3 regions of the Metabacillus sp. SLBN-84 genome follow, and region 1 is predicted to be linked to each of the others. Evidence: riboswitches for the same ligand, from Rfam matches in the RefSeq annotation. Region 1 holds a riboswitch; each other region holds the start of a gene.

Region 1 (10,718 bases):
GAAGCTTCCTGCTCAGGTTTTGGTCCATCGGAAGGCTCCTGTTCAGGTTTTGGTTCATTTGATTCAGCAGGCTCTTGTTCAGCTTCTGCTTTTTTTGATTGAACAGGTTTTTGTTCAGTCGCTGGCTCCGTCTCCTTTACCTGACCCGGAGTTTGAGCTGCGGGCGGTGCCTGCTGAGTGTCTTGCTCAGCCGGCATTTCCGGCTGGCTGTCAGGGGCGACAGGAATTGCTTCAGCTTCTGCAGGCAGAGCCTCTTTTTCCTCTTTTTCAGACTCCGTTTCTTCGGCAGGAACAGCCGTTTCTGCCCCTGATGGAACTGCATTTACCTCAGCAGACACATTTGCCGGAGGAAAAGCGGCAAGCAGATTTGAGACAAGCATCATAAGGATTAAGGGATAAATAAAACAGGAACGTCTTTTTTGGCGTGACATGAAAATCTCCTTTTTTACAATTTTTTTACACAAATTCAATTCTAGCTGGAAGATGTAGGGGTTTCGTGAATTTTATGTAAAAATAATGTAAATTAAGGGGGTTTTTGCTCAATTCTGTCATTTTTTGTTGAGGGAGGGGAGCAATACGGCTCAAAAAGAGGTTTCATAACAAAAAAAAGAGGGTACGGTAGTACCGTACTCTCTGGGGGACTATAGCTGTGACGCCAGAACAACAGCGCCTTCAGGAGCCTTATTTCCTGCTTTAGGTTCAATCGTTACGGCTATCGTATCCCAGTTGAATCCGCCTTCCAGATTCATTTCGTACATGACGGCACCATGTCCGGATGAATCTGGAACGAATGAACCTGCCGCAACCGGCTTGTCATTTTCAATCAGCCATACTTGATAGACTTCGCCTTCATCGAGCTGCTTCAGCTGCTCGGCCTGAAGGAAGACCATTTCTTTGGAATCTTTTTTCATCAATGCTGCCATTGCCGTCGTTTCGCTCAGCTGATCATCAACCGGTGCAAGTGCAACCTGTTTTTGCAGATCATCGATACTTATGGCTTTTTCTTCCGGAGACTCATTTTCCATCTGAGTGAAAAAATAAGCATTTCCGAGCAATGATGCAAACAGCAGAGCTGCGACAGACGGGAGGACAAATCGATTTGGCCGTTTTTCAGACTTGATTTGAACCGGGAAGTTTACCATCTTGTTCCGGTCATTTTTATTTTCATCAACAGCAGCAGAATCAGATTCAAACACATTTCCGAGAATCCTCTGTTTCATTTCCTGTGGAGGCTGCACCGGCACAGAGAGATAAGGGAGGTCTTCGGTCAGAGAGGTCAATTCCTGAAGTTCTTCTCTGCAATCAGGACATGACTCCAAATGAGCTTCAAACTCGGCTTTTTCTTCCGGTGGTAAACTTTCACTAAAATAATCGTACAGCTTCTCACACATTTGGCTACTCATCCATAACCCTCCCTTCATTTTCAAGCATGCTCCTCAGGTGTTTCAGCGCAAGCCTGATTCGTCCTTTAACAGTTCCAAGCGGAATCTGGTACACATCCGAGATCTTCTGCTGGGTAAATCCTTTAAAATAGAAAAGTTCTATCATCTGCTGCTGGTCCTTTTTCAGTCTGGATACAGCTTCTCTTAAAATCTCGCCTTTTTCCATCCATTCAACTTCATGTTCTACTGACTGTTCCGGAGTGGAAACAGCGTCCTTTTCTAATATTTCGACGGTGTCGGCCTTTTTATGTTTGCGAATCAGGTCTATTGCCTGATTTCTTGTGACAGTCAAAAGCCAGGAAGTGAATTTTCCTTTTGTGCTGTCATAAACACGGTTTCCGTGCCACAGCTTCATAAAGACATCCTGAAGGACTTCTTCAGCGAGAGTATGATCATGAGTAATGCGGAAAGCAAAAGAGTAAAGCAGCTTTTCATAGCGGTCGTACATAGCTTCAAGAGCATCTTTGTCTTTCCTCAGAATCCTTTCGTACAACTTAGCGTCGTCGTTTACTGTCATCTCCTAATCTCCTCTAATTTAATCAGACATTCATCTAAATTAAAGAATATCATTTTTTGTCGCAAATTGGAAAGCGGGAGATGGTTTTTCCTGCTGTAAAGCTAACGGAAAAAAATTGAATTTGTATCACTGATTTCTCAAAAAAAAAAACGCCGCTAAGGCGCTTTTCTTCATAAGTGATTTACAAATCATCAAACCCGTTGTCAATCGAATTGACTTTCGTATACTGTCTTGATTTTTGCTCGAAAAAATCGGATTTCCCAAGGTCAACTTCCTCATAGGCCTTGATCCATTTCAGCGGGTTTGTCCGGTTTGCTTCAAACGGACGCTCAAAGCCCAGCTGATTGCATCTTACGTTTGCATAAAACTTAATATAATCTTCCACATCCTGCATATGGATGCCGTCTATTTTGTTTCCGATAATGGTGCGTCCCCACTCGATTTCAAGGGAGGCTGCTTCTTTAAAGGTTTCCTGAACGAATGCTGCCAGCTCAGCTGTATCATATTCCGGATATTCGCGGAGAATTTCCTTGAAGATTTTCACGAACAGATCCACATGAATTTGCTCATCCCGATTAATATAGTTAATCATCGTGGATGTGGCGACCATTTTTTGATTGCGTGCGAGGTTATAGAAATACGCGAATCCTGAGTAGAAAAAGAGTCCTTCAAGAATAACGTCATATACAATGGATTTCAGCAGATTCAGCACATTCGCTTCTTCCGCAAAAGCCTGATAGCCGCTTGTTACAAATTCATTTCTCTTCCGCAGCGTAGGTTCGCTGCGCCAGTATTCGAAAACTTCATCCTGAACATGCTTTGGAACAATGCTAGACAAAACATATGAGTAGGAATGATTGTGGATGACTTCCTGCTGTGCGAGCATAATCATCAGGGCGTTTATGCTTGAGTCTGTTATATACTCAGCTACTTTTCCTGCGTAGTCCGTCTGGATGCTGTCAAGAAGAGCCAGAAGGCCGATGATCTTCAAAAATGCCTCCTGTTCGTCACCGGAAAGCTCTGGAAACTGTTTAATGTCCCCTGACATATTGATCTCAAACGGCGTCCAGAAATTAGAGAGCATTTTTTTATATTTTGCATAGGCCCAGGGATAAGATACGTCGTCCCAGTTTAAAACGTTTGAGCTCCTCCCGTTAATGATGGAAGTTGAACGATTCGGCGCAGAAGCGTCCATGATCGGACGCGCGTTCAATGAGTGTGTCATATGCCATCTCTCCTTTATCAGCTTGCGCAGGATTCGCAGTCTTCTATTTCGCTTGATGTTGACCGGACATAGTAAGTGGTTTTAAGACCCGCTTTCCATGCGGTCAGATGCAGGTCCAGCAGCTCTTTTGCTTTAATGGTGTTGCGGACGTAAAAGTTAAATGAGACAGACTGATCAATGTGCTTTTGTCTGGCTGCGTTCTGTTTAATGCTCCACATCTGGTCAATCAAATAGGCTGATTTATAAAACCAGGTGGTTTCTGCATTTAAGTCAGGTGCAGTAACGGGAATTTTGTAGTCCTTTTTCTCTTCGGAGTACATTTTTTGAAAAATCGGATCGATGCTTGCCGTGCTTCCCGCAAGAATGGATGTTGAAGCATTCGGGGCAACGGCCATTAAATAGCCGTTTCGAATGCCGTTTTCTTTGATCTTTTCTGAAAGCTCATCCCATGGCATAGAGTCAGGTGTATAGTTTCTGTTCTTAAAGTAGTCGCCAGTATGCCAGTCTGAGCCTTCAAAGACAGGATAGGCGCCTTTTTCCTCTGCAAGCCTCATGCTTGCCTGAATGGTGTAAAAGGCTATTTTTTCATAGAGTTCATCTGCAAACTGAACGGCTTCTTCGTCTTCCCAGCGCAGGCGCTTGAGCGCAAGAAGGTGGTGCCATCCAAAGGTTCCGAGGCCGACTGCGCGGTACTTTTTGTTTGTGAGCTTGGCCTGAAGTACGGGAATATCATTTAAATCAATGACATTATCGAGCATTCTGACCTGGATTGTGATCAGCCGCTCCAGCACATCATCTGTCACAGCCCGGGCAAGGTTGATGGAAGAGAGGTTGCACACAACAAAATCTCCCGGTGTTTTAACGGTAATGATTTTGCCGTCCTCTGTGTACTGTTCATCCATGGTTGTCGGGCTTTGGTTTTGAGTGATTTCTGTACAGAGATTGCTGCAGTAAACCATTCCTTTATGCGCATTGGGGTTTTTCCGGTTCACTTCATCCCGGTAAAACATAAAGGGGGTTCCTGACTCAAGCTGGCTTTTCATAATGCCCTTCATAATGTCAATCGCAGGAACAGTTGTTTTTGAGAGCTCCGGATGATTGGCGCATTCCCAATATTTTTCGCGGAACGAACCTGAGCCAACTCTCTCATCATAGTAATCTTCCAGCGAGTAACCCATGACTTTCCGTACTTCATGAGGGTCGAACAAATGCCACTCCCCGCGGTTTTCAGCCTGTTCCATGAAAAGGTCCGGGAGGCATACGCCGGTGAAGAGGTCATGCGTTCGTAAACGCTCATCACCATTGTTCAGCTTGGAATCAAGGAATGAATAGATATCCTTGTGCCAGACGTCAAGGTAAACGGCAATCGCGCCTTTTCTTTGCCCGAGCTGATCAACGCTTACCGCCGTATTGTTCAGCTGCTTCATCCACGGGATGACACCGGATGACACTCCTTTAAAGCCTTTAATATCACTCCCGCGGCTGCGGATCTTCCCGAGATAAACTCCAATGCCGCCGCCAGATTTTGAGAGATTGGCAATGTCTGTATTGCTGTCAAAGATGCCCTGCAGGCTGTCATCAACTGTATCAATAAAACAGCTGGACAGCTGTCCGACAGGCTTTCCTGCGTTTGACAAAGTTGGAGTCGCAACGGTCATATACAAATTGCTGAGTGCCCAGTAGGCTTCTTTTACAAGCTGAAGGCGGTGTTCCGTTTCTTCCTTTGCCATCAGCGTCATGGCGATGACGAGGTACCGCTCCTGGGGAAGCTCATAAACCGACTTGTCATAATCTCTCGCAAGATACCGGTCAGAGAGCGTCCGCAGCCCGATATATGTAAAAAGCTTGTCTTTGTCATGGTCGATGACTTGCGAAAGCTGCTCAATTTCTTCTTCGGAATAAGAATCAAGAAGATGTCTGCTGTAGATGCCTTTTGCCGTAAGGGTTTTGATCAGTGACAGGAAGGTGCCGCCCCCTGATTTCCTGTTGAATGCAGCTTCTTTATAAAGCTTTTTAAGATAAATCCGGGCACAGAAATAGGTCCATTCCGGCTGCAGCTCACTGATATTTGAGAGGCCTTCGAGAATAAGCAGGTTGGTCACCTGAGAGGCAGAACAGACAGTGCGGCCTTCCATGCTTTGAACAGCTCTTTCGGTGTATGTATGGAGGTCAAGCTCTTTAAAATCTTTTCCGGTTTCAGAAATAAAGTCAGTCAGCCGCTCCTGTGAGAACGGGGCTTTTTCGTTTGTCAGCTCATTTACGATTAAGGTGGTCATTTTGGTTGCCATAAGACATCCTCCTCATTTATAGTTCAGATTTTCCGCGTAATATAACGGTCAATGATCTTTCAGAAAAAATACTGCGAAAAATCAAAAAAACCGCCCATGAGAACATGAGCGGATCAAACGATAGAATAAGAGGGTGCACGCATCCCTGTTACTGGCCATCGTTTCATCTCCTCAGTCCCCGAAGAATTCGAAACTTGTGCAAATCTAAGGCAGGTCTCCTGACTTGTGATCACTCTGCGCTGAGTCCTTCCCATACATTTCTCTCGTACAGTGGTATTCCCAGTTCGTCACACTTACAGTTGCGGGGACAGTTCCGGATTTGCACCGGATTCCCTTTTAAGCCAACATGTTGGCACCTTGATTCGCTGTTAATTTCAATATGTAGTATATTAATTTAAGTGAATAATCAATATGTTGTGTTATTTGATATTCTCATCATAAATGACACGGGGTGAAATTTCAACTGAAATCTATGAAAATGTCGAAAGAAAAATAGAAAACCATTTTACAGTTCAGCGTGTTTCATCATACCATAGGTTTAAGGGCAGGTTGCACTGCGTTGTTTAAAAACAAATTACTTTTAGGGGGAAACCCGTTCCTTTACGCTGCAGTCACTTGCTTTCCGCGGGGAGCGCCGGAAGCTTCCTCGCTGCGCTTGCGGGATCTTCCGTGCCCTCTTCATCCCCTAGAAAAGTGGAAGCGCCCGTTTATCTCCGGGAGTCAGATAAGGAAACGGCGGTAAAGGCGCTTTTTGCCTTTGGCGACGGTTCCGTTCTGACAGAGGAGTTGGGCGCTGCAGCTGGACAGGAGTCAAGTGCCTTCCGCTCCAATCCACTGGTATCAAAACTTATTAAACTTTGTGAAAATGGATTCACATTATCAGATTTAGTAAAAAGGCACCTATGCAAAATCAGACTAAACTTATAAAAAGGAGATTTATCATGTACATACTTGTTAACGGTGAATATAAAAAGCGTGATGAAGTTTCAATTGATCTTGAAGACAGGGGCCATCAGTTCGGTGACGGGGTCTATGAGGTCATCAGGGTGTATGATGGAGCATATTTTGCGATGAAGGAGCATATGGAGCGGTTCATTCGAAGCGCAAAAGAAATCAAAATCGACCTTCCATATACGATAAAGGAGCTGACAGACCAGCTTGAGGAACTTCTCCGCCTGAATAAGACAGAAGACGGCGGTGTCTATATGCAGGTAACCAGAGGGGCTGCCGCAAGAAAACATCTGTTTCCGGGCAAGAATACGGTTCCTGAATTAACAGCCTATCCAATTCCTTGCTCAAAACCCGCAAAAGAGCAGGAGGAAGGGATTTCTCTTTGTCTGCTTGAAGACGTGCGCTGGCTCAGATGCGATATCAAAAGCTTGAATCTTCTCGGAAATGTCCTTGCCAAGCAGGAGGCGCATGACCGCGGGGCTTTATGAGGCTCTGCTGCACCGGAGCGGCATGATTACGGAAGGGTCTTCCTCCAATTTCTACGGAGTGAAAAACGGAAGTGTGTTTACTCATCCTGCGAATAACCTGATTCTGAATGGTGTTACGAGAATGAAAGTAGAGGAGCTTTGCAGACAGAACGGAATTGAGTTTCTGGAAGAAAGACTGAGCACAGAAGGTCTTGCCTCTCTTGATGAAGCTTTTATCACATCTACGACCAGTGAAGTAATTCCTGTGATAAAGGTTGATGAAGGGAAGGTTGGGGAAGGAATTCCCGGCCCTGTCACAAGAAAACTTCAGAAGCTGTTTGATGAACTGATTGCAAAAGAAACGAAAGTGGTCGAGAAATAATAAAAATCCCGCCTGGGTCAGGCGGGATTTTCTGCTAGACTGTGTATTTCTTAGCAGGCAGGAATCCAAAAAGGACAGAAAACAATGGAGACAGATAGAGAAAGAACGCAAATGGCAGGTACGCAATGACGTCCACGCCGAGTGTCTGCGCGAAAAAGGCTCCGCTCACTCCCCAGGGAATAAGGGGATTTATCAGAGTTCCGGCATCTTCAAGGGATCTTGATAAATATTTCTTTTCAACGTTCAGTTTTTCATAGGCCGGTTTAAACGACTGACCGGGAATGAGTATGGACAAATACTGCTCTCCCGTTACGAGATTAACTCCGATTGAAGAAGAAATGGTTGCAAGGATCAGCTGACCTTTGACTTTAATTCTCTCAATCAATCCGTTTAAAAGAGTCTGAATCAGCTGCATTTTATCCATCAATCCGCCAAGAGCAAATGCGATCATGATCAGCGAAATGGACCACATCATAGATTGAAGCCCGCCGCGGTTCAGCATTTGCTGGACGGTTTCCTGCTGAATATCAAACGCTGTTCCATTTTGCAGAACAGCTAAGAAACCGGAAAGATTTGTCCCGTCCTGAATGAGGAGACCTGTGATGCCGGCAGTTGCAATGCCTGCAGCAAGAGCAGGAATAACAGGAACCCTGGAAATGGCAAGACCAATCACAATCAGAGGAGAGATCAAAGTCCATGGACTGATCGTTACGTGCTCCTTCATGATCGTCATAATTTCTTTGATGTTATCTAGTGTCGCTGCGTCAGCTGCAAGTGTTGTTCCCATATACCAGAAAAGAACAGCTGTTATCGCATAAGCTGGAATTGTTGTCTTTGACATATGGCGGATATGTGTAAAAATATTGACTTCGGCAACACCGGAGGCAAAGTTCGTCGTATCTGACATCGGCGACATTTTATCCCCAAAGCATGCTCCGCAAATAACAGCCCCTGCAGCCCATTCAACAGGAACTCCTGCAGCAATCGCCACTCCCATAAGAGCAACTCCGACTGTGCTGACAGTTGTGAAACTGCTGCCCACAAGGCTTGAAATAATGGTGCAGCATACAAGAGTCAAAATCAGAAGGTACGCCGGATCTATGATGGACAAAGCAGCCATCATAACAGTCGGTATCGTACCGCTGAACATCCAGGCTCCAATAAGGATTCCGATAAGAGCCAGAATAATGATCGGCTGAACACCGGATTGAATGCCTTTTACAATTCCGTCCTCAATATCCTTCCAAGAGTACTTATATAGGACTGCAGCGCCGCTGAGAAAAACAAGGCAAAGCATCAGCGGAAGATGCGGTTCTGTTTTTAAGTAAAATAAACTGATGAAAATAATGCCGATCATCGATAAAAATAGAATCACTGAACCAGTGAATGAAAGTGATTTTGATTGACTCATAAATTGAAATTCCTTCCTTTTATACTTAAACGCTTTTATGCTTTTGTGCATAAAAGTATTATATCAGTCTATTGATCTATGTCAACTGGTGATAAAAGTAAAAGGAACTGGAGTCTGCAAGGAACGAAAAAAACCCCTGAAACTTTGTTTGTCTCAGGGGTTTTTGAGTAGCACTTAAAAAAAACGGATGCTCTAAAAAGCACCCGTTATCACATTTATTTTGCAATCAGCACTGAAATGTTCGACTGATGATGCACTTTATCGCTAACACCGCCGAAAAGCAGTTTTTTAAGGCCGCCTGAATCACTGTTGCCCATAATGATGAGATCGGCTGCATGTTCATCAGCAAATGCAAGGATGGCATCTGCAGGAGAGCCTGACAGAATCTCAACGTCTCCAGCTGCCTGGTTCTCATCAAGCTTCATTCGGATCCTCGACGTGACTTCATCAGAATGGTCGAAGTATTCATTCTTCGGCTGATCATCAAACTGCCGTGCCGCATCAGGGGCCACCGGATAGTTCTGAAGGTTATCAGTCAGGTAACCGTTTGCAGGAGCACTCGGAATAGCGGGCCTTACGCCTCCTGTATTCATGGCGTGCTCTGCCTGATAGACGTGAACAACTGTTAATCGAGTGCCAAGCTGCTTGCTCAGCTGAATTCCTTTAACAAGAGCTGCTGAACTTTCATCCTGTCCGTCATAAGCTACAACAATGTGGTGAAATGTATCCAAGTTCATTCATTCCTTTCTTTTGGCAGATGATTTTGTTTCTATGTAAATACCCTGATATTTCCTTGGGAAAACGTTCATCTGTCAGAAATTTAGCTATGGCGGACACATTTTTTCATAAATAGGCGTACACCTGTTGTAATTGGGGTAATAAGAGATAGGATTTATTTTTCTATATCAGGGGGTTATTCATGTTTAAGTCACTATTTTCAATTAAGGGTGTGTTCATGAAACTGCTCATCTTCGTGCTGCTTTCAGTCATCCTTGTCTTTATGGTGCACAACTCAGTTATTGCATCGCAGGATGTGAGCAAATTGGAAGAACGAGCAAACGCCCCGACAATTATTTATGATCAGAACGGAGAAATCGCAAGCAAGATCTCAAGCTCCAAACAGGAATGGGTCAAGTATGAAGATGTGCCCGAACACTTTTATGAGGCGCTTCAGGCAACAGAGGACCAGAATTTCTACAAGCATAATGGGATCGATTATATCGGAATTGTCCGTGCTGCATTCAAGAATGTGCTGGCGGGAGGAGTTGTAGAGGGAGGAAGCACGCTGACACAGCAGCTTGCCAAAAATACCCTGCTTACTCACGATCAGACATTTAAACGGAAATTTGATGAGTATTTTATTTCTCAGAAGATTGAAGACGAATATTCAAAAGAAGAAATACTGGAACTTTACGTAAACAAAGTTTATTTCGGAGAGGGTGCCTGGGGACTTAAGCGGGCTTCAAAAGTATATTTTGGAAAAGAGCCTGCAGACCTGACCCTTAACGAATCAGCAATTCTGGTCGGCCTGATTAAAGCCCCGACAAATTATTCACCAGTCAAGAATATGGAAAAGTCTCTTGACCGGAGAGACGTTGTTCTGAAACTGATGAAAGAAGAAAAAGTAATTACTGAAGCAGAAATGAACGAAGCGAAAAATGAAAAAGTCGTTCTTGAAAGAAAAGAACTGGATCAATATAAAGGCCGCTATCCTTCCTACGTGGATCACGTCATTGAAGAAGCGATCAAAAAATACGGATTAACGCAAAATGAAATTCTTGCCGGCGGGTTTGAGATTCATACAGAACTGCGCCAGGATATGCAGTCATCGATCGAGAATGTTTTTAAAGACGATGCGAATTTCCCTGACTTGGGCGGAGATCAGCTCGTGCAAAGCGGTGCGGTTCTCCTTAACCCTAAAACAGGAGGAGTCCAGGCGCTGATCGGCGGCCGCGGAGAACACTCATTCAGGCAATTCAACAGGGCTACACAGCTGAAGAGGCAGCCCGGTTCAACGATGAAGCCGATTTCGGTT
Region 2 (10,718 bases), 1.3 Mb from region 1:
ATACATACGCTTGTAAATGCAGAAAGTTTTTCAAACTTTTTCGAGCGCATCGGTGCTGTTGCAACACTCTTGCATGCAGACAATGATATTCTTGAACAGCAGGAAGCCGACCTGAAGCAAATTGAGGAAGACAAAAAAGAGATCGACAAGCAGGAAGCCCTGCTGAAAGAACAGCAGCTGGCACTTGCATCAAGCGGCGCCAAGCTTGAGGAAGCTCTCCTTCAAAGACAGACGCAAATGGCTTCACTTAAAAGCGAATATGAAAAAATCTCAGCCGAGGTAACCCTTGCAGAGCAGGAAAAAAGCGTCCTGCAGTCACAGGTGAAAGCGATTGAGACAAACATTAAAAAAGAACAGGATGCAGCAAAAGCACGTGCGGCTAAAGCCCTTGCAGAACGGAAAAAAGAAGAGGCTGCACAGGCAGCTGAAGCAAGTGCACGTGCGGAAGCCGAGAAAGCGCGCAAAGCGAGAGCAGCAAAGGCTGCTCCGGCAAAGAAGCAGACCGCAGCAGTCCCGGCAGTGTCCAAGCCTGCTGAAAAACCTGTGCAGGAAAAGCCTGTTCAGGATGAAAGCAAGGTTTTCTATGTTACAGCTACTGCTTACAGTCATGAAGATACTGCAAGCGACTTCACGGCAATCGGCATTAACATTAAAGAAAATGCCAATATGAAGCTGATTGCAGTTGATCCGAAAATCATTCCGCTTGGCAGCAAAGTCTGGGTGGAAGGATACGGGGTAGCCATCGCAGGCGATACAGGCGGCGCCATCAAAAATCATAAAATTGATGTACTGATGCCTAACAGTGCTGAAGCACGCAAATGGGGCCGTAAAACGGTAAAAATTGAAATTCTCAATTAAAAAAGAGAACCCGCGGGTTCTCTTTTTTGTGTTATAAATATTCTATTTAAATAGCAAATTATTATACTCATTCTATTTATGGACAAGAACAGGTTCCCCTTTAAACAGCCTTTTCATCATGGCATGAAACTGTTCGAATTCAAATACATAGTCTGAGCCGCCGTGTATATTTCTCATTCTCAAACCGGATGCCATGACCACAAGGACCTCCGCTGTCTGACCGGCGTCCACTCCTGAAGAGATAACGCCGTTTTTTTGTCCGGACAGAATCCAGAACCTTGAGAATTCTACCATATAATGATCAAATGCTCTTAGTGCATTCCGTGCTGTCTTAGTGTCGTTCCGTCCAGTAAAGTACAGCAAAATCTGATTGACAATGCCCGAGGGATCGTTCATCGCAGAAAAACTTTCAGCCAGGACATTTGCCGGATCCATCATATCCTCCCCGCTGCTGCCCATTCTTTTTAAAAAGGTTTCATTTGTTTCTTGTATTTTTTCCTCCAGCACCATCGCCAGAAGATCATCTTTGCTTTTTATGTAATGGTAGATTGCCCCCTTGGACAAGCCTGTCCTGTTCATAATCATGGACAAAGTCGTTTTTGAGCAGCCGACTTCGTCTATAAGCTCTGATGCGGCATGGAGCAGAGCTTTTTCAGAGCGTAATCTTCTTTCAAATTGCTTCATTTTCCGACACCCCCTTTACTCATCATAAAAACAGACCGACGGTTTGTAAAGTAGTTTTCTGTCTTCTTTTGATTGTTTTTGTCATTGCATCTTTTTAACTATTACTTCCGCAAGATTTGTTGTTTTTGCACTTTACCCGTTGCTTTCCGCGGGGAGTGCCTGAAGCTTCCTCGCTGCACTTGCGGGATCTTCAGTGCCCTCTTCATCCCGCAGGAGTCAAGTTCCTTCCGCTGCAATCCACTGGAGTTTTGTGCATATATTCACATGATAGAAGGATTACGCAATTTTTATATGAAACAAAAAATTGTCGCAAATGACATGAATGTTAAGTTATTTCAGAAAAATAGTATAAATAGCAATTTTGCCGATTTTTTTTGACAATTCAATTTTAATAGTAGTATTATTATACATGGTAAAAAGGAGGCTTCTTGTAACATGTCATCACTTGACAAAGACAAAATTGTACAAAGTGTACCGCAAAAAGGTTTTTTCGGTCATCCTAAAGGATTATTCACCCTTTTCTTCACAGAATTCTGGGAGCGTTTTTCCTACTACGGGATGAGAGCAATACTTCTGTATTATATGTACTACTCGATGAAAGACGGCGGCCTGGGTCTTGATCAGCCGACTGCCCTTTCGATCATGTCCATTTATGGATCATTGGTTTATATGTCTGGAATCATCGGAGGATGGATTTCCGACCGGTTGCTCGGCAATACGAGAACCGTTTTTTACGGCGGCGTTCTCATTATGCTTGGCCATATTATTCTTGCTCTGCCAGGAAGCATTCCGGCATTTTTTGTTTCTATGTTCTTTATCGTAATCGGAACAGGTTTGCTTAAGCCGAATATTTCGAATATTGTGGGTGATCTCTACAGCAAAGAAGATAACCGACGCGATTCCGGTTTCAGTATTTTCTACATGGGAATCAACCTTGGCGGTCTGCTTGCACCGCTTATCGTTGGTACTCTCGGACAGAAATACAATTTCCACCTTGGATTCGGAGTAGCAGCAGTCGGTATGTTCCTTGGACTTGTTGTGTTCATGCTTACGAAAAAGAAAAACCTTGGACTTGCCGGAACGGGTGTTCCAAATCCGCTTACTCCAGCTGAAAGAAAAAGCGTTTTCGGCAGATTGGCGATTGGACTTGCCGTCATTCTTGTTTTAGGTGCTGTATCCATTTCTACAGGTTACCTGACGATTGACCGCTTTACATTCTTGATCAGTATTCTTGGTATTTTGATTCCTGCAGCATACTTTATTGTGATGTACCGCAGCCCGAAATCAACAGATGTTGAGCGATCACGCCTGATCGCATATATTCCTCTGTTTATTGCTGCTATGATGTTCTGGGCAATCCAGGAACAGGGTGCAACCATTCTTGGTGCTTATGCTGATAAACGCACACAGCTGACGTTCGGAAACTTTGAAATTCAGTCATCCTGGTTCCAGTCGCTGAATCCGCTGTTTGTTGTTCTATTGGCTCCGATTTTTGCGTGGCTTTGGATTAAGCTTGGAAACCGTCAGCCGTCGACATCCAAAAAGTTTGCTTTTGGACTTTTCTTCGCCGGGTTATCATTCCTGGTCATGATTATTCCAGCTTATACAAACGGCACAGATACACTTGTTCACCCAATGTGGCTTGTGCTCAGCTTCTTCCTTGTTGTTCTTGGAGAGCTTTGCCTGTCCCCAGTAGGATTATCAGCAACAACCAAGCTTGCTCCGGCTGCTTTCTCAGCGCAGACCATGAGTTTATGGTTTCTGACAAATGCATCGGCTCAAGCAATCAACGCACAAATCGTAAAATATTACACACCTGAAACCGAAATTGCCTACTTCGGAATTATCGGCGGACTCGCCATTCTTTTAGGGGCAATCATGCTGATTCTTTCACCAAAGATTCAAGCGTACATGAAAGGTGTAAGATAATACGCAGAAAAAGCCTGTCCTTAAACTGGACAGGCTTTTTTCATTAAACGGTTGTCTCTTGAACGGCTTTCTCTCTGCAGACCTTCGCAGCTCTCACCATAATCTTCAATGCCTCAACGGCCTCTTTTTCCCCTCTTGTTTTGAGGCCGCAGTCAGGATTCACCCAAAATTGGGCAGAATCGAGCACCTGCAGTGCCCTTTCAATATTTCGGATCATTTCCTTTTCTGAAGGGATGCGCGGACTGTGAATATCATATACGCCGAGGCCAATTCCCTTACTGTAGGAGAATGTTTCAAAAGAACGAATCAGTTCCCCGTGGCTTCTTGAAGTCTCAATGGAAATGACATCTGCATCAAGTGCATCAATTGCTTCGATCATGTCTTCAAAGCTTGAATAACACATATGTGTATGGATTTGCGTCTCAGGTTTCACAGAAGCTGTTGACCTTTTAAAAGCAGTGACGGCCTCGTCCAAATACTGTTTCTTCTTTTCCTGTTTAAGCGGAAGACCTTCTCTAAGCGCGGGTTCATCTACCTGGATCATGCCGATTCCTGCGCTCTCTAATGCCTCAACCTCTTCTCTCACGGCGAGAGAGAGCTGATTTAACACGGCTGCTCCAGGTACGTCAGATCTTACAAAAGACCAATTTACGATTGTAACCGGTCCGGTCAGCATTCCTTTTACAGGCTTGTCAGTCAGCTTTTGGGCAAAAAGGGTTTCTTTTAATGTCATCGGCTCCTTAAAAAACACGTCCCCGTAAATGAGAGGAGGCCTTACGCAGCGTGAACCGTATGACTGCACCCACCCATTTGAGGTGACAGTCATCCCTCCAAGCTTTTCACCGAAATATTCGACCATGTCTGTCCGCTCGAACTCACCGTGAACGAGGACATCAAGCCCCAGGTTTTCCTGGATATCAATCCACTTTTTTATTTCACCTTCAATAAACTGATAATAGTCCTCTTCTGAGAGAGTTCCTTTTTTATACTTCAGCCTTGCAGCACGCACTTCTTTCGTTTGAGGAAAACTTCCGATGGTTGTCGTCGGAAGCAGCGGAAGGCTGAATTTTCTTTGCTGCGCCTCTTTTCTTTGAACTGCTCCAACTCTGACAGTGCTGTACTCATCATAAGAAGCATGTACAGAATGCCGGTTTCTCAAGTCTGAAGCCTCAAGATCTGCTATCCCCTTATCATAGGCTGAAAGGGTCTCTTCTTCAAAATTTAAAAATTTTGTCAGCAGGGTGTTTTCATGGAGCTTTTCATCTGCAAATGCCAGTGCGTTTTTAACAAGGGGATGCAGCTTCCCTTCACTCTCTGCTGTTACAGGCACATGAATAAGACTGCATGAAGGCTGAAGAATCAGCCGGTCTCTTCCGACCTCATCCAGAATTCGGTTTACCAGTTTGACTGTTTTCTGAAGCTCTGCCTTCCAGATATTGCGACCGTCGATGACTCCTGCCGCAAGCACCTTGTCCTTTGGAAAACCGAATGCACTCAAATGCTCCAGCGTTTTGCCGCTGTCATGAACAAAATCCAGGCCTATGCCGTCAACAGGCAGCTGAATGAGCTGTTCATATTGTTCAGGACATTCAAAGTAGGTTTGCAGCAGAAGTTTTACCCTGCCTAAGCCTTCTTTTATTGCTTCATAGATTTTCTTCGTTTTTTTCATAAAGGCAGCATCCGCTGCTGATGTAACGAAAATTGGTTCGTCTATTTGTATCCACTCTGCTCCTTCTTCTTCAAGCTCCTTGAAAACCTGAACATATAAAGGGATGAGTTTTTCAAGAATTTCTTCTTTCTTTTCTCCTTTTGAAAGGGCTGTGAGAGTAAGCGGCCCGATAAGTACCGGTTTCCCCGTAATCCCGGCCTCATCCCTTGCTTCTTTATATAGCTCAAGCAAGCGGTTGTGGATAAGGCGAGGCTCTGTTCCGTCAAGCTCAGGCACGATGTAATGGTAGTTTGTGTTAAACCATTTTGTCATCTCTGATGCGACTTTGTCTTTGCTGCCCCTGGCAATCGCAAAATACGTCTCAAGTGATGAGGGGTCCTGATCCCTGAATCTTTCCGGGATCAGGCCGAACATAACAGCCGTATCAAGTACATGATCGTAATAGCTGAAGTCGCCGACCGGCACAAGGTCAATCCCCGCCTCACGCTGTTTCACCAAATGAGAGAGCCTGATTTTCTTCATATCCAAATGAAACTCCTGCTCCGTCAGATCTCCTCTCCAAAACGCCTCAAGAAGCTTTTTCCATTCTCTTTTTTCGCCGATTCTCGGATAGCCAAGGTTTGAATTTCTAATTTTCATTGCGGTTCCCCCGTTTTCATAGTTTCTCAGCTCTAAACGCAAAAAAACTCTCCTTTTTAAAAGAGAGTTTAATGGACACAGCTAACTAGAGTTGAGACACAACAAAGGTTTCAACATACCGCATCACCCTCCCTATTGCGCGTAGGCTTAAAGTGCATACGAAAGGCAGGTCTCCTGGCTCTGGTTCACTGCATGCTGCTGCCTTCCCATTCCATTTCAGAACAGTGGCTTTGTGCAGAATGCTCCCCATTACAGTGGCGCGACCGCACCGGATTTTCACCGGCTTCCCTTTTAAGCTTCCGCGTAAACGCGTCAGCACCCATCGCTTGTCAACATATTCAGAATATTTTTGTGATTGTTTTTAACAATAGCTGATGTTTCTCAATCTTGCAAGACATTTCTTATTATTCAGAAAGAAATTCCGATCACTTTCCATTTGGCAGTCTCATAAAATCCAAGCTTTTTATAAAGGTTTTCTGCATCCGGATTATTGTAAAATAAATAGAGCTCTCTTTCAGTTCCGTAATCACGGCAGATTCTCTCTATGACTTTTGATGCATATCCCTTTCTTCTGAATATTGGCGGAGTGGCTACGCCGGCAATAACAGCAGTCTTTTCGTGTTCTGTATAAATTCCTGCAGTTGCTGCCATCGTGCCATTTTCCTCGACGTAATACACACTAAGCTTTCCAGAGAGGATGCTTTCATACTGTTCACCGGCAAAAAAAGCTTCAGTTGGACCAGCCATTTTATATTCTTCCACCTGCATGAACAGATGATATAGTCTGCGGCATTCTTCAAGACTTGTGATCTTGCAGACTTCGCCGGATACGCTGCCGGCTGCTTTATTATCGTATTTCATCATAACAGAGTCACTTTCAATCTCGGTTTTGACAATCTTTTTAAATGTCTCAATAAGTTCTCGTTTCCCAAAAATTCTCCTTATGCCGGTTTCCTGAATGAAAGGAATAATAGCTTCAATATCCGGAGGAATGACGGAACTGCAGAAGTATATTTTTTCAGGATAAACGATAAGCAAAGCCGTTAATTCAGCACTTGAATACTGACCGTAAACCCGGATTTGTTCATCTTTAAGATCCTCCGCAATCAAAGCGTGTACATCATAATCTTTATCTAAAAAAGCGGCAGCCTGTGGAAGCTGGTCTTGTTTCAGCAACTTTATCGCCATTTCTCATCTCCCGGGAAAAATTTTAGCCAGTCTATTAGAATATTCTAACATTTTCTTTCCGTTTGATATATATTTTAATAGAGAGGAAATTTCACTATTTGGAGAATTAGGTGTGTGCCCATGGAAATGAAGGATGTATTGTTAAATCTTTTGCTCGTTTTGTCTCCGCTTCTCATCATTCAATTATTGTATATGAGAAAAGAAACGAACAAGAAAATGAAAAAGCGGCTGTTTGCCCTTCTTCCTGCGCTTGCCATTGTCTTCAGCATGCAGTATCCCTTTATGATTGATGGAGAATTTTTCTTTGATTTCAGGCGAATTCCATATGTTATGGGGCTTTTGTATGGAGGATACCCACTTGGAATCTTTTTATTTATCGTCACAGTCGGAACAAGGGTGATAATTGGCGGCAGCGGCATATATCCGACAATTGTCATGGCAGGAATACTTGTTCTGTTAGTCCCGATGCTGTCTTCATATTATCTGAAAAGCAGGCTTAGAATAAAGCTCTGTCTAGTAGCTGCATTAGTTCTGGTCTCTCTGCTGTTCTCCATTATCCAAATTGAGATGATGTATAAAACGGCTTTTCATCCGTCGCATTATGTGGAACTGATCATCTTTCATATTTTTGCAGCGGTTATTGGAACGATTTTGTTTGAAACGATCATTCAGAATTTTCATCTGCTGAAAAGGGTCATTAAAGCAGAAAAGCTGGAAGTTGTCAGCCATCTTGCAGCAAGCATTTCACATGAAGTGCGCAATCCCCTGACAACAACAAAGGGTTTTCTTCAGCTGCTCAGAGATGATGAAATCAGCAGGGAGAAAAGAGACGAATACATTAAAATCTCATTAGATGAACTGGACCGTGCTACAAATATCATTAAAGATTATTTAACCTTTGCAAGACCGGAGGCTGAGCATCAGCACCCAATTTCTATACACAGTGAACTAAAGAACTGCATGAATGTACTGACACCCCTCGCTCAGATGGAAAATGTACAGTTAGAGGAAGATTTCAGCAAAGAAGAGCTGTATGTTCTCGGGGATTCCCTCAAGTTAAAGCAATCCTTTATCAACATGCTGAAAAACAGCATTGAGTCATACAGCAACGGAGGACAGGTTCATATTTCTACGCAAAAAGAAGGTTCATATGTAAAAGTCACAATAACAGACCATGGAAAGGGCATGACTGAGGATCAGGTGCTGCGTCTTGGTGAACCTTACTTTTCAACAAAATCAAACGGTACAGGTCTTGGGATGATGGTAACCTACAGCATTGTCCATTCGATGAACGGGTACATCAAAGTGAAAAGCGGTCCTGGTCAAGGGTCTGTTTTTCAAATCTACCTTCCTTCTCTGTCAGCCTGATTTCCTGCCGTCGCAACTGTACAGCAATCTTTTACAGGCTTGTATAAGAGCCGTTGAGACGAACGGAGATCTGGTAAATGTCTGGGGAGACTGCCATATTTCCCTAAAAAGGTCTGTGAGTATTCGTTCAGCCGCATCAGCATTGTCGGTTGCTGAATAAATGATTCTGAGAAGAATTTTTTCATACCTGGCATACAAAACTTCCAAAGCGGCCTGTTCCTTTTGAATAATTAAAGCCAGCAGCTGATGGTCTCTCACCCTACTTTCCTCCCTTATGAAGAATAGTAATTTATGCCCTTTAATTTAGAAATATAAACCATATTCAGGTGGCTAATGTTCAAGTATGAGATACCTCAGCATGTTTTTATGCTTAATTAGAAAAGGAGCTCTTCACTTCCCTGAAGAACTCCTTTTTCTTATATCCTATGAAGACCCTTTTTATTTCACCGTTTGTCTAGCCAATATCCGGCGAATTGCAAGCTCTACTCCGTCCTGATCATTCGTGAGGGTGATATCTGAACAGATTGCTTTAATTTCAGGCCGCGCATTGCCCATAGCAATGCTTTTACCTGCTGCCTCAAGCATCGACTGATCATTCATGCTGTCCCCAATTGCAGCGGTTTTTGCAAGGTCAATCCCTAAATGGCCGGCGAGTTTCTTCAGAGCAATGCCTTTTGAGGCCAGTTTATGTTCAAGTTCAAAGTTATGGTCTGCCGACGTGACCAAGGTGAGGTTTTCACGGTCTTTAAACCTCTCCCATCCAGCATCGAGCTTCTCCTGGTGGAATGAAAAGGCAAGGATATTATAAATGTCTTCATATAAAATTTCTTTGCAATTCTCAATAAAGACAAACCCCGACTGGCTGTACTGTTTGGAAGCAGCATGAAGAAGCTTTGTGCGGTCAGCTTCTGGATTTGCACTTTTGATCCGGTCTATTTCAATCGACAGCAGCTCCCTTCCATGCTGCGGGGTGAAGATCGCTTTATTTCCGAAAACTTCGTAGTAATAGCCGTTTTCTTCAAGAAACTGCAATGCTTCTGCAGCCAATTCCTTTTCCATAGGCTGGGAATGAAACAGGGTTCCGTCCGGCTGGTGGATCGTCGCGCCGTTCGCAGCAATCACCCAGGTTTTCACATTCGCCGTTTTGAAAATTTCCATCACATCAAAATGGGCTCTCCCTGTTGCAATGACCACTTCTATCCCTTCTTCCTGCGCTTTTTTCAGCGCATTCAGATTTTCCGCACTTACTTTGTTTTCACTGTTCAGAAGTGTACCGTCAAGGTCAATCGCAATTAATTTTGTCATGTTGTTTCCTCCTCTGCTACAAGCAGCTCTACATTGTTTTTATCAAGCAGATCTCTAAACGATTTATCCGGCTCTTTGTCTGTAATCAGAAGGTCGATCTCATGCAGATCGGCATAGAGGAAAAAATCGGTCACTCCAAGCTTTGAATGATCGGCAAGGGCAATCACCTGATTTGCCTGGCTGATCATCTTCCTCTTTACCATTCCATCCTCCTCGTGGGCTATAGACAAGCCTCTTTCAGAAATGCCGACGACCCCAATAAATACTTTATCCACATGATATTTAGAAAGTTTTTCAACGACAGATGATCCGTACAGAAAACGGTGCTCCTTCTGCAGTTCTCCTCCAAGCAGATGAATTTGAATCCCGGGCTTTGTTGAAAGAATATCTGCCTGATTGATTGAGTTTGTAATAACAGCTGCATTCGTGACATCCATATATTCTGCGCACGCCTGAACAGTAGTGGAAGCGTCAAGGATAATCCGGTCTCCTTCCCGGATGAGGCTTGCTGCTTTTCTGCCGATCAGCTCTTTTTCGTAAGAAACCGTTTCAAGGCGGTTTTGATAATCTTTAATTTCAGTATGAGAGCTCGGCAGGATGGCTCCGCCCCGCGTCCGGATAATCAGCTTTTGCTCCTCAAGCTTCACGAGATCGCGCCTTGCCGTGTCTTTTGAAACATCATAAAGCGAACAAATCTGATCAGCCGTGATCCGCTTATGCTCTTTTAAATAGTCCAATATCGAAATCAAGCGTTCTTCCTGGTACAAATGACACACCTCACTTTTCAGAAATGTTTGTAAAATAACACTGCACTTACACCTTATATAAGTGATTATAAGTTTTATGCATTAAAAATTCAAGTATTTATAAGTTTATACAAGTGATTTTATGTAATTGTAAGTGTTATGCAAGTTTTAAGAGGGTGTTCAAGCAGGTATACAAAAAGACGGCAACATCTTTTACTGATGCTGCCGTCTTCTCGTTAATTTTTAATTGCTGCAAGTTTGCCTGAAGCAAGCGGATTATTTACCCTGCCGAATTCAGAAGCGTGAGGCCTGTCGTCGCCGTCGCCGTATCC
Region 3 (10,718 bases), 1.8 Mb from region 1:
TATTTTCAGTTTATTTAGAAGAAGCTGAAGAATGTGTGATTTTCAAGGTTTGGGCAGGAAAAATAGCTTCAGATGACAGGTCATTTTCTTGCTTCAGCTGCTGAACAGTGATTTGAAGCTGTTCTGCTATCGAATACAGGGTGTCCCCTTTTTTAACGGTGTACTGGCTGACGGAAGCCATTCTTTGCTCAATCATCAGCTTCTGTCCTGCGTATAGACGGTCAGATACAAGGCCGTTTATTTTCTTCAGTCCATCTACGCTCAGTCCATTTCTTTTGGCAATCCCCCACAGCGTGTCCCCTTTTTGGACAGTGACAGATCCATCTTCGGCAGCAGGCTGTGCAGTCGCGGGAACGGCTTCAATAGAGTGGGCTGCCACCATGATAAATGGATCTACAGCCTGTTTTTTGTCGTATGTCCATTTTCCTTTATGTACTTCAAAATGCAGGTGAGTCCCTCTGGATACACCCGTGTTGCCGATCACACCGATTTTTTGGCCCCTTGCTACTTGTTCACCTTCTGAAACGGTCCTTTTGCTCAGATGGGCATAGACCGTTTCATATCCTTCAGGGTGAGAAATAAAGACGACATGGCCATATGTATTCGAAAGATAGGATTTTGTCACTGTTCCTGACTGTACAGCGGAAATGGCCGTTCCTTCAGGTGCTGCAATATCAATTCCTTTATGTTTTCCGCTTCTTGTTCCAAATGTGTCTGTTATTGTGCCCTTGACGGGATGAATCCAGCTTTTGTCTTCAGCTGGACTTTCTGCTTTTGCGAGTGTTCCTCCGACAAAGAGCAGCATGACGCAAATTCCGACAATCAGAGCAATGGATAACCTTCTCAGCAAATCTAACATGAGTTCCCCCTAGTTTGTTCATTTGTCAAAAAATGACCAATACTAGTATTATGCAGTCTTTGCCAATTCATACGTTAAAGTTGTGTGAAGAGGGGGGTTTTGGGTGAGGGTTATTCTTACAGCATTCTGTTAGATAAGGCCTAATTATTCTTCTCTAATCTTTAAAGGGAGCCTGACTTTGTGATGATTGTTGGTTTGAAGTGATACCCGTTTCCTTGCGCTCCAGTCACTTGCTTTCCGCGGGGAGTGCCGGGAGCCTCCTCGGCCAGCCTGCGGGGTCTCCCGTGCCCTCTTCATCCCGCAGGAGTCAAGTGCCTTCCGCTTCAGTCCACTGGTGAGTGGTGATTCTACTTCAGTCAGGAATATATAGTTTAAAAACCTTGATATATAAACTGTGACGGTTCCAATGGTTAAGTACTTGGGACAATCTAGATTAAATCAAGATTTGCACCGCATTTAGCTGAGGTTTTTGCAGTATAAAAACTCAGTTCATTTTTGAACTGAGTTCATTAGTTATTCAATTGGAGCCTTCGATAGCTTAAGAATGTAAATAGTTTTATTCTTTTTCAACCCTTTTCCAAAATGCCTTTCTATTGTCTCTCTCCGCTATCCAACCAAGAGGTAAATCCCCAATTGAAGCAAGGGAATTATCAATCTCCAGCATTTCTTCAAGAGAAACTATTCTTGCGCAGTCTATATCAAATTTCATTGACCCATCAAAAAATTGCCACATACCATCTTCTTTATCGTGCGACACATACAATACAGGTTTTGTTCCATCTATTATTTCTTTTGTTGTGATGACCATTGTATCAGGAGCATCTTTAAAATAAATCATAGTCACACCATCCATATCCATAGCATAGGCATTAGGAGGTAACAATCCAGCCATTTAAGGATTATCAACAGATACCGTTTCTTCAAACTTCAATCCAAAGTAACTATATGTTATATGCAAACTTTCTATGGGTTCATTATGTACAACACTTATTCCATAACTTTTATCATTTTTAGTTGCCGTTCCATCATTCATCTTTTCTAGTTGGGTTATTGGAGATGTGTCGGACTCAATGTCGATAGTTTCGATATTACTAATGCCAAATTCGTTTTCGTCAAACGTATTAGATATAACAAAACCTTTAAGGGGATTCGTGACCTGTATTTTAAGCTTTATAGGTTCGTTGTAATTATTTACTAGAACTTCATTAATCTTCAGCTTTCCAAACCCCTCATTCCCTATTGCAACAACAACTGCTTTATTATCTTGTGTTGAACCAACTGTACCACTGACCAATGGAGAATTGATTTTGAGAAAAGAATAAAGTCCAACAAATACTATTATTATGCTTAGAGCTATAATCACAATGAATTTCTTCATATTCCTAAACCCCCCCATACTACTCAATCCCTTCCGATTCCTTACTATGAAGAGGCGATCACATTGTGCAGAAATCGCCTCCGATTGTTAAATATCAAAAAATGAATTTAATGAAATAGGTCACTAATTTCTAAGAGGGCTTTTCTTGATTCTTCTATTTTATATACTTCCAGTTCAAATGAACCTTTTTGTTGTATAGATTCAAGAACCGGATTAAGATCACTTGAATAATACGTTTTATTGAATGTATATCTGATTTGACAAATTGAAGGACTTACCTTATTCGCATTAATAATCACTTCTTCAGGGCTCATACTTGTAAAAGCATGCTGAAATGTATCTATAAAAGAAAGATCTTTGCTTTCACCCAAAAATTTTTCAATGCTTGATAATTCAATCCAGACATTTGGTAAAGATGCTGTAAATCCCCGATTATGAACTTCTAAGTCTACACATATGCTTGGTAAACGATATTCCACTTCTTTTAATATAAATTCGAAATAAGAGAACGCATCTGTTGAAAACATCTTTGTCATCTATAACCAAATCCTTTTTATTGCTTCAATAAATATAATCTTTCGTAAAAGAGGTATGTACTTATGTGCCGCAATCTATTGATGTCTAAAATCATATTTGCCACTGGGAACCTTTAATGTATGACCGTTTATTACTACAGTATCATTGTCTGTCCAAGTAATATTTGCAGAGTTTTCACGATAATTCCAATATATATTTTTAGATTTGTTTTCTTTATTAAATACTAATTCACCTCGAAGTGAATAAGAAGTGGTTGCTCCTCCATTTGTGATATATGCTTTTAAGGTGTACTTCCCATCCGGTGATTTAACTTCAGTAAGATATGATCCTGTCGGCAGCCTGTTCATATCATAAAAGGCCCAGTAAACTCCATATCCTAAAAAAGCCATTACCAATAATCCAACTATTGAAATTCTAATAAATCTCACTTTGTACTTTCTATTTACATCATCTTCAGAAGCCGTATTTTTCTGTTTAAAAAACATATTTAATACTCCTTTACCTAAATCAAATTACATTTACTACATCACTCCTGCCTTAAGATTTTCAATTAGTCTTTTAATGGCATCTACTACTAATACAGGTTCATCATTTTGTATATAATGTGTACTATCTTCAGCAATCATAAATTCACTGATAGAAGATATTTGAAGAAGTTCTTCTTGCATTGTATTCCATAAATCTTGTGACTTGGGTGTATAGTGATTTTTTTTGCCGGCAGAAAGGACTATTAAAGGAATGTTTAATTTCTTTTGGTCTTCTTTTAATTGATTTAAACTTTGCATAAATTCTTCATAATTACCTTCGTGAACAAATTGCTTATTGTATGCTTCTTGAAAATCTTCGGACATCGTTGGAAGAAATCTTTCTCGGTAATCCTCCGGAGTAGAGTCTACTAGAAGCAGCCCACATACATTCTCAGGGTATTTACTCGCAAATAACCGTGCATTTACTCCCCCAAAAGAGTGTCCTACAAGTATATATGGAGGAATTATATTCAGTTTATCTAAAAGTTCTTTCAGTTCCTTTACCATCTCTCTGCTATTCCTGGGATTAGTACTTGGTTCGCTTCTGCCTAGACCTGCTCTATCAAATACAATAACTTCTGTCAGCAAAGAAACTTCGGAAATTATGGCATTCCACCCTTTTGAATAATCCCCATACCCGGCATCCATAACAACGGTTGGTTTCCCCTTTTTTTCTCCAAACAAGTTAGCAAACATTAAAAAGTCACATACTTTTATATACATCTCTTTAGACATCATGATAAAATCCTCACTTTTTTGTTCCTTTGATATTAGACAATATTTAAATTAACTCCTCTAACGAAATAACCAATATTTACAATAATATCACAAATATCCCATCTGCCATCCAGATAAATCTAAAGCCATAAATAAAATCACAGCACCCTCCTGCTTCTTTTCATAACGGCAAAAAACCCGCAAGCATCATGCTGCGGGTTTTTCCTTCTATTCTTCAAGATCAACGGGGTTTGGCGAGAACGGAACGGGCACGGCCTGTGTTACGTCCATTTCACCAATTCTGCCGGCTTCGATTCCTTCGAATTTTACACTCTCGTAGCCGAAATCTTTAGCGGTCATCAATATCGCTTCGAGCATCAGTGTGTCTGTTTCGTTATCATCAATTGTTGAGGCGTCTGTAAATTCAATGGTTACTCTATTATCTGATTCTATTATTTCATCGATGACAACTGTTTCTTCGATCACCGGTTTTAACCCGAGTGTTCCTTTTTCCTTCATAGCCGTCAGGGCATCTGTCAGCTTGTTAAAGGATAGAAGGGAAGGCGCCAGGAGTTTAGGTGAGTCAAGGCTCTCCTGATACAGGAAATAGGCTTTCTTTTTGAACTTTGTGAATGTCAGCTTATCCTGATAGCCATACGCTCCGATTTCCGCTCCCTTTTCACTGCCGGTGAAATAGTCAGCCTGCAAGGCATCCTGCCAGCGGAAAGATTCTTCAAGTCCCTCGGTAAAGAGTCTGTTTTCCGTTTCTGAGCTGGAAGCAGCATATGCATTGCCTTTTATATCAACAGACATCCGGTCTTCTCCTGTCTCATACGAGAGCTTTGTTCCTGATAGCGGAGAAGGACTCAGTCCAGCGCTCCCCGGGTCAAATGAAGACAACGCCGTTTCAAAAAGAGTCATGTAGGAGTCAGAGGAATCGAACTGAAAGCTGAGCGGTATCGTGTTTTGAACCTGAAGATCGGGATAGGCAACCGTTACAATTGTCTGATTGCCCTTTGTCCTTGCTACAAATGACTTTTTCTCAGTCTCTGGTGAAGACTTTGCTTCTAATTTCATGTCTGCGTTCTCTTTCGGCGTCTGGCCGCTTTCGGCTGCTTTATCCGCACTGTCTTCAAATTTGCTTTCACTCATTTGGAAGTTCTGAAGGAAAAAGGGTGAAAGGATTAAAAGAATAAAAAAGGCGGCAAAGCTTGCAAGAGCCGGCGTTTTCCACTGAACTTGCTTTTTGTGCATACGTTCCTGCAAACGGGTGTAAATTTGCTGCTGCGAGCGCCGGTCTTTGATATCCGGCATTGCTTGAAGTTTGTCTGTAATCTGCTCATCGTTCCATTTTGATTGATTCATCCCTTTACTATTCCCTCCTTCCTGATCGAGTGTTCAGACAATTTATTTTTCAGAGCTTTCAGCGCTCTGTGCTGGGTCGTTTTCACTTTGCTTTCCGTAAATCCCAGGGCTGCTGCGGTATCCGCAATGGACATTCCCTGAATATACCTTAAGATAATGACAGCCTTCTGATCGACTGTGCATGCATCAAGCGTCCGGTAAACCATCTGCATCTCTTCATTTAAGGCAGCGATTTCCTCCGGAAGCGGCTGCTGATCCCGTATTTGCTCACGGTCCCAGTCAAACGCTTCAAAGATGCGCTGTTTGAGTGTTTTCTGTTTGCGGAAATAATCGATGGCAACATGTCTTGCAATGGAGAGGATCCAGGTTTTTTCACTGCTCCGTCCTTCAAAACTGCTGTGTGATTTCAATATTCGTATATACACTTCCTGAACGAGGTCCTCGGCCTGTTCACGATTCTTCACCATATAAAACAAGAACTGGAAAAGATCGCTGTGATATTTTTCATAAATTCTTTGAAAGGCCTCTTCCATGAACGAACCTCCAATCAATACATTAGTCGGAATGAAGAATAAAAAGTTACACATCTTTTACTATATCGGGATTGAATAAAAAAAGGAAGGCAGTTTCCGCCTTCCTTTTCAAAGAAATTATGACTCTTTCTTTTTAGTAAATACGATAGCACTTCTTTCATACTCCACATCTTTTGAACCGAGTCTGGCATTTGCCGCTCTCGCTGCCGCAAAGAAATAATCGGAAAGTCTGTTCATGTACGTTAAAACATGCTCATTGATTTCCGTTTCTTTTTTGAGCGAAACAATACACCGCTCAGCCCTTCTTGCTACGGTCCTTGCCACATGGATGGCAGCAGCAGCCTCTGTCCCTCCTGGAAGAATGAACCGCTCGAGCGGAGGGGATTCTGCAGTGTACGCATCAATGCGCGTTTCCAGAAACTCAATCATGTCAGGTGTTGTTTTATAGGGATGCTTTTGTTTGCCGTGGATGACAGCAAGATCGCTTCCGCAGTCAAAAAGTTCATGCTGGATTTTTTCAAATTCCTGTTTCATGTCTTTTAGGTTTTCATCGTTCATCCATGTCATGGCAAGACCGGTAAAAGAGTTTACCTCATCGATTGTTCCGTAGGCTTCTACCCTCAGATCATCCTTATCGACCCGGCCTCCAATAATGCTTGTTTTCCCTTTATCGCCGGTTCTAGTATACAAATTCATATTCAGCAGCTCCTGTCCTTTGTTCTCAGACTGTCTTGCCTAAGCTAAAAAGAAAGTCTCTCTCTTATTCTGCCATTATTTTATTGAAGTGTAACGCCATAATCGTTTTTATAGAGATAATACTGAAACGTTTTTTGCATGACCGGGTACAGCACGAGAAAGAAAATGCCGTTTCCTGCTGCATGCATCGTATCAAACGGGATTCCTGCAAGATAGTAGGCAAGTCCATTTTCTGTCAGGACAAACATATTCAGAGAAACGATGAATCCAAAAAGATATCCCGCAAGAACGGCTGCCGGGGTAAAAACGAGAAGTCTGTTTCTTTTAACCGCTTTTCCAAGCAGGCCGAAGATTAGAGCCAAGGTCCCCCAGGCAAGCATCTGCCAGATTGTCCACATGCCCATGCCAAGTAAAAGGTTGCTGAGAAAACAGCCCAGGACGGCGACAATCATTCCATTTACCGGACCGAGAAGGATGGCGGTTATAAGTATGACAGCTGTCATCGGCTGCACATTCGGAATGAACTGAAAAGTCAGCCTGCCTACAACGGACAAGGCAATAAGCAAAGACAGAAGACTGATTCTTCTCGTTGTCATTGTTTCTCACACTTATTCATAATTCCGCAGATCAAATTCAATCTTATCGCCGTCTTTCAGCTTAATGTCATTTGCTCCTGTCATGGCATCTTCCCCATTCACAATTAAATGCCAGTACGTTTTGTCGGATTCACTCGCCTTAATGCCGTCGATTCCGCTGATAAAGCCGCCTGACTCTTCTACTTCAAACTGGCTCTTCATTGCATCCATAAGGCTCTGGCCTTCTTCAAAAACTACTTCTTTCGATTCTACTTTCTCCGCCATCTCATTTTTAGTCAGCGTGACAGAGGCTTTCAGTTCCTCCGCCTGCTCTTCGCTTTCAGCAGCAGGTTTTGCTTCTTCTGTTTTATTTTCCTCTGCCGCATTTCCGCAGGCGCTCATCAGTGCAAGAAGAAGCACTGCGAGAAAGCTGTAAAATTTGTTCATGATCCATCTCTCCTCTTGTTGTTGTGTATGTATTGGAATAGCAAAAAGCCCATCTGTTAGAAGATGGGCTTTTAAAAACGGCATAGAAGAAACTGCAGGCACTGGTGCCATAACTGTGCCGTTTCTATGCTCAAATCCCCGAAGAATAGTAACGTTTGAAAGAACCCGGCAGGTCTACTGACTCGTGCTTCATCCTCAAGCCTGCACCTTCCCGTCTGAATCAGTCATTCTGACAGTGGTCTAAAAGCAGGTATTGTCTGCACTTACAGTTGCGGGGACAGTTCAGGCATCTCACCTGATTCCCTATTAAGCAAAGTTTGCACCAGTTTCTTTTCGTATTCACTTTTATATCCAGCTTTTATTGTACCTAAAACGACATGCGGCATCAACAGGTGTTTCGTATGAAACAAGAATATTCGTCACATTCTATCAGGAAAAACGTTTTTTCGAGGCAGATAGAAACTGAATGTGGTTCCTTCATTTACTTTGCTGTGCACATTAATCGAACCTGAATGAGCATCGACAATGTTCTTGGCAATCGCAAGACCAAGGCCTGTTCCGGAGCGGCCTCTCGTCCTCGCCTTATCTGCTTTATAGAAGCGTTCAAAAACAAACGGCAGATCTTCTTCGACAATTCCTGTGCCTGTATCCTTCACATCAACCTTTATCCCGGCCGCAACGGACTGCACGGCCATTTCGACTGTACCGCCCTCAAGAGTATGCCTGATTGCGTTATCCACTAGATTCGTCAGAACCTGTTCAATTTTATCCGGATCCAGAACAAACTCAGGTTCGTCGAGTGCAAAACTGGAGGTGAGCGTAATATCTTTTTCCCTCGCAAGTCCCTGGAACTTGCGGTTGATTTTTTCAATAAATTCATAAATGGAAATGCTCTCAAGATTGAGGGTGATATGCCCCGCTTCCATCCGGGCAAGATCGAGCAGGTCATTGACAAGCCGGCCCATTCTGAGCGATTCATCGTAAATAACCTGGGCAATCTCTTTTTTCTCCTCATCCGAGCTTGCAATATCGTCCACAATTGCTTCAGAATACCCCTGGAGCATGGCAATCGGCGTTCTCAGTTCATGGCTGACGTTTGCGATAAAGTCTTTGCGCAATTTATCAAGGCGGCGCTCTTCTGTCATGTCCCGAAGCACGGCTACCGCCCCCCGGACGTAAGACTGATTGTAAAGAGGGCTCATGACAAGCACCCAGCTTCTTCCCTGAAGAGTTACTTCAACGATATGCTCTCTTTCTGTATTGACAACCCGCTGGAACAATTCTTTTGCTTCCGGAGGAATTTCTTCCCCCTCGTTTATCTGCATTTTTTGTTCATAGTACCATGACTGCAGGAAGCGTTCCGCAGGGGGATTGGTCACAAGAATGGTTCCATCAATATTAAGTGTGATAACTCCGTCTGCCATACTGCTCAGAATGCTCGTTAAGTGCTCTTTCTCCTGATTAAGAGCGTTGATGTTAAACTTCAGCTGTCTCCCCATCTGATTGAACGCAATGGCGAGCTCACCGATTTCATCGTGGCTCAAAATAGGAACTTTTGTATCAAAATTGCCGCGTGTCAGCTCTTGTGTCGCCTCTCTCATTTTTCTCAATGGATAGGTAATTCTAGTAGACAGGAAGAAGGCAAAAACCGTTGTCAGAATGATGGCTATACCTGCTGCAAGAAGAATATATTTTGTCGTGTGCTCGGTCGTCTTTTGAACGGCCTGCAGGGACTGTGACATAAAAACGGCTCCGTCTTTGCCGTCGCTTGTTTTATAGGGAACACCGACTACAAGCACTTCCTCCTTGTTTCCGGAGTTTTTTTGCTGTTCTTCAGGCAGCCGGGTGAGCTTGCTTACATTTTTCTGATCCTGAAACACCTTTGACAGCTCTCTGTCAGCGCGGATGTCCTCCATGCTGAAGGTTGGTGTGTTATCATACTTTTTTGGTGAAAACCAGTATTCATTTACGTTCTCGGCTATCACAATGCTTGTCAGTTCATCCGCAAGCTCCCAGGTGATGGACCTTGCTAGCTCCTGGTCTTCATGGTTTTCCAAAATAACAGACACTTTATTGGCCAGCTGCGTCAGTTCATTTTCAGCTTCATCAACATGAAAGCTTTCAATAAACTGGAGCAGCAGAACGGTCAGGACAAACAAGACGAATGATACAAGAAGCAGAATGGTAAACCAAAGTTTACCGACTACGCTTTTCCAGAACATCATTCACTGCCTGCCTCAAACTTGTAGCCGACACCCCAGACCGTAACTATCATCGAGGCAGCATCGGGTGAAACTTTGCTGAGTTTCTCTCTAAGACGCTTAACATGTGTATCAACCGTTCTCAAGTCTCCGAAAAACTCATACTGCCACACTTCTTTCAAAAGCTTCTCACGGTCATACACTTTGTCAGGCGTTTTCGCAAGAAAATAAAGCAGCTCATACTCTTTAGGCGTTAAGCTGACTTCTTTTCCATCAGCAAGAACACGATGGGCATCATGGTCAATGGAAAGATGCGGGAAGACAATCACATTTTTGGCCTTTGTCTCTGTTTTAAGGAAAGAAGTCGTCGAAGAGCGTCTCAGCAGAGCTTTCACTCTCAAAACAACCTCTCTCGGGCTAAATGGCTTTACGATATAGTCATCCGTTCCGACCTCAAAGCCCTGAACTCTGTTCACTTCTTCCCCTTTTGCCGTCAGCATGATGATCGGGGTCGCTTTTTTCAGGCGCAGCTGTCTGCATACCTCAATGCCGTCAATGCCCGGCATCATTAAATCAAGCAGTATCAGATCATATTCTTCTGCAAGCGCCATTTCCAGCGCGTCGCTTCCGTTGTCGGCTTCTTCTATTTGATAATTTTCACGTTCAAGGTACATCTTCAGCAGTCTTCTGATCCTGTCTTCATCATCTACAACAAGTATTTTATAATTTGGATTGGTTTCCATTGTGCATTTTCCTCTCTTATTCGGAATCATAGGCACCGAAAGAATGATTACTTCCTATTTTACCAAAAAACCTTCACTTTATAGGAGTGAAGGCTCTTTTTAAACGTATTTTAAGCGTAAGAATGCAATCCGGCAATGAC

What was found. A riboswitch is a leader RNA that binds a small molecule or an ion and turns the genes downstream of it on or off. The one in region 1 is predicted to bind cobalamin.
Region 2: another riboswitch for cobalamin. It lies ahead of metE (5-methyltetrahydropteroyltriglutamate--homocysteine S-methyltransferase); the one in region 1 lies ahead of RKD52_RS17640 (ribonucleoside-diphosphate reductase subunit alpha).
Region 3: another riboswitch for cobalamin. It lies ahead of RKD52_RS08690 (DUF4430 domain-containing protein); the one in region 1 lies ahead of RKD52_RS17640 (ribonucleoside-diphosphate reductase subunit alpha).

The regions. Positions count from the first base shown of each region.
Region 1 covers NZ_JBRJIP010000001.1:3,473,661-3,484,378, reverse strand. The annotation lists gene RKD52_RS17660 (lamin tail domain-containing protein) at 1-431, opposite strand, end outside; gene RKD52_RS17655 (anti-sigma factor) at 642-1,403, opposite strand; gene RKD52_RS17650 (RNA polymerase sigma factor) at 1,396-1,959, opposite strand; gene RKD52_RS17645 (ribonucleotide-diphosphate reductase subunit beta) at 2,141-3,184, opposite strand; gene RKD52_RS17640 (ribonucleoside-diphosphate reductase subunit alpha) at 3,202-5,472, opposite strand; cobalamin riboswitch at 5,664-5,846, opposite strand; partial or broken gene dat (D-amino-acid transaminase) at 6,414-7,272, shown strand; gene nhaC (Na+/H+ antiporter NhaC) at 7,307-8,683, opposite strand; gene RKD52_RS17625 (universal stress protein) at 8,899-9,414, opposite strand; gene RKD52_RS17620 (PBP1A family penicillin-binding protein) at 9,603-10,718, shown strand, end outside.
Region 2 covers NZ_JBRJIP010000001.1:2,125,231-2,135,948, reverse strand. The annotation lists gene RKD52_RS10975 (3D domain-containing protein) at 1-858, shown strand, start outside; gene RKD52_RS10970 (TetR family transcriptional regulator) at 931-1,542, opposite strand; gene RKD52_RS10965 (peptide MFS transporter) at 1,978-3,471, shown strand; gene metE (5-methyltetrahydropteroyltriglutamate--homocysteine S-methyltransferase) at 3,515-5,779, opposite strand; cobalamin riboswitch at 5,927-6,117, opposite strand; gene RKD52_RS10955 (GNAT family N-acetyltransferase) at 6,188-6,967, opposite strand; gene RKD52_RS10950 (ATP-binding protein) at 7,088-8,335, shown strand; gene RKD52_RS10945 (Cof-type HAD-IIB family hydrolase) at 8,774-9,640, opposite strand; gene RKD52_RS10940 (DeoR/GlpR family DNA-binding transcription regulator) at 9,637-10,407, opposite strand; gene RKD52_RS10935 (IucA/IucC family protein) at 10,623-10,718, opposite strand, start outside.
Region 3 covers NZ_JBRJIP010000001.1:1,718,361-1,729,078, reverse strand. The annotation lists gene RKD52_RS08740 (LysM peptidoglycan-binding domain-containing protein) at 11-859, opposite strand; gene RKD52_RS08735 (hypothetical protein) at 1,416-1,697, opposite strand; gene RKD52_RS08730 (hypothetical protein) at 1,752-2,237, opposite strand; gene RKD52_RS08725 (hypothetical protein) at 2,345-2,773, opposite strand; gene RKD52_RS08720 (DUF5412 domain-containing protein) at 2,849-3,259, opposite strand; gene RKD52_RS08715 (alpha/beta fold hydrolase) at 3,296-4,036, opposite strand; gene RKD52_RS08710 (GerMN domain-containing protein) at 4,247-5,383, opposite strand; gene sigX (RNA polymerase sigma factor SigX) at 5,380-5,916, opposite strand; gene RKD52_RS08700 (cob(I)yrinic acid a,c-diamide adenosyltransferase) at 6,034-6,612, opposite strand; gene RKD52_RS08695 (ECF transporter S component) at 6,693-7,208, opposite strand; gene RKD52_RS08690 (DUF4430 domain-containing protein) at 7,221-7,634, opposite strand; cobalamin riboswitch at 7,785-7,976, opposite strand; gene RKD52_RS08685 (ATP-binding protein) at 8,054-9,859, opposite strand; gene RKD52_RS08680 (response regulator transcription factor) at 9,856-10,578, opposite strand; gene ccsB (c-type cytochrome biogenesis protein CcsB) at 10,689-10,718, opposite strand, start outside.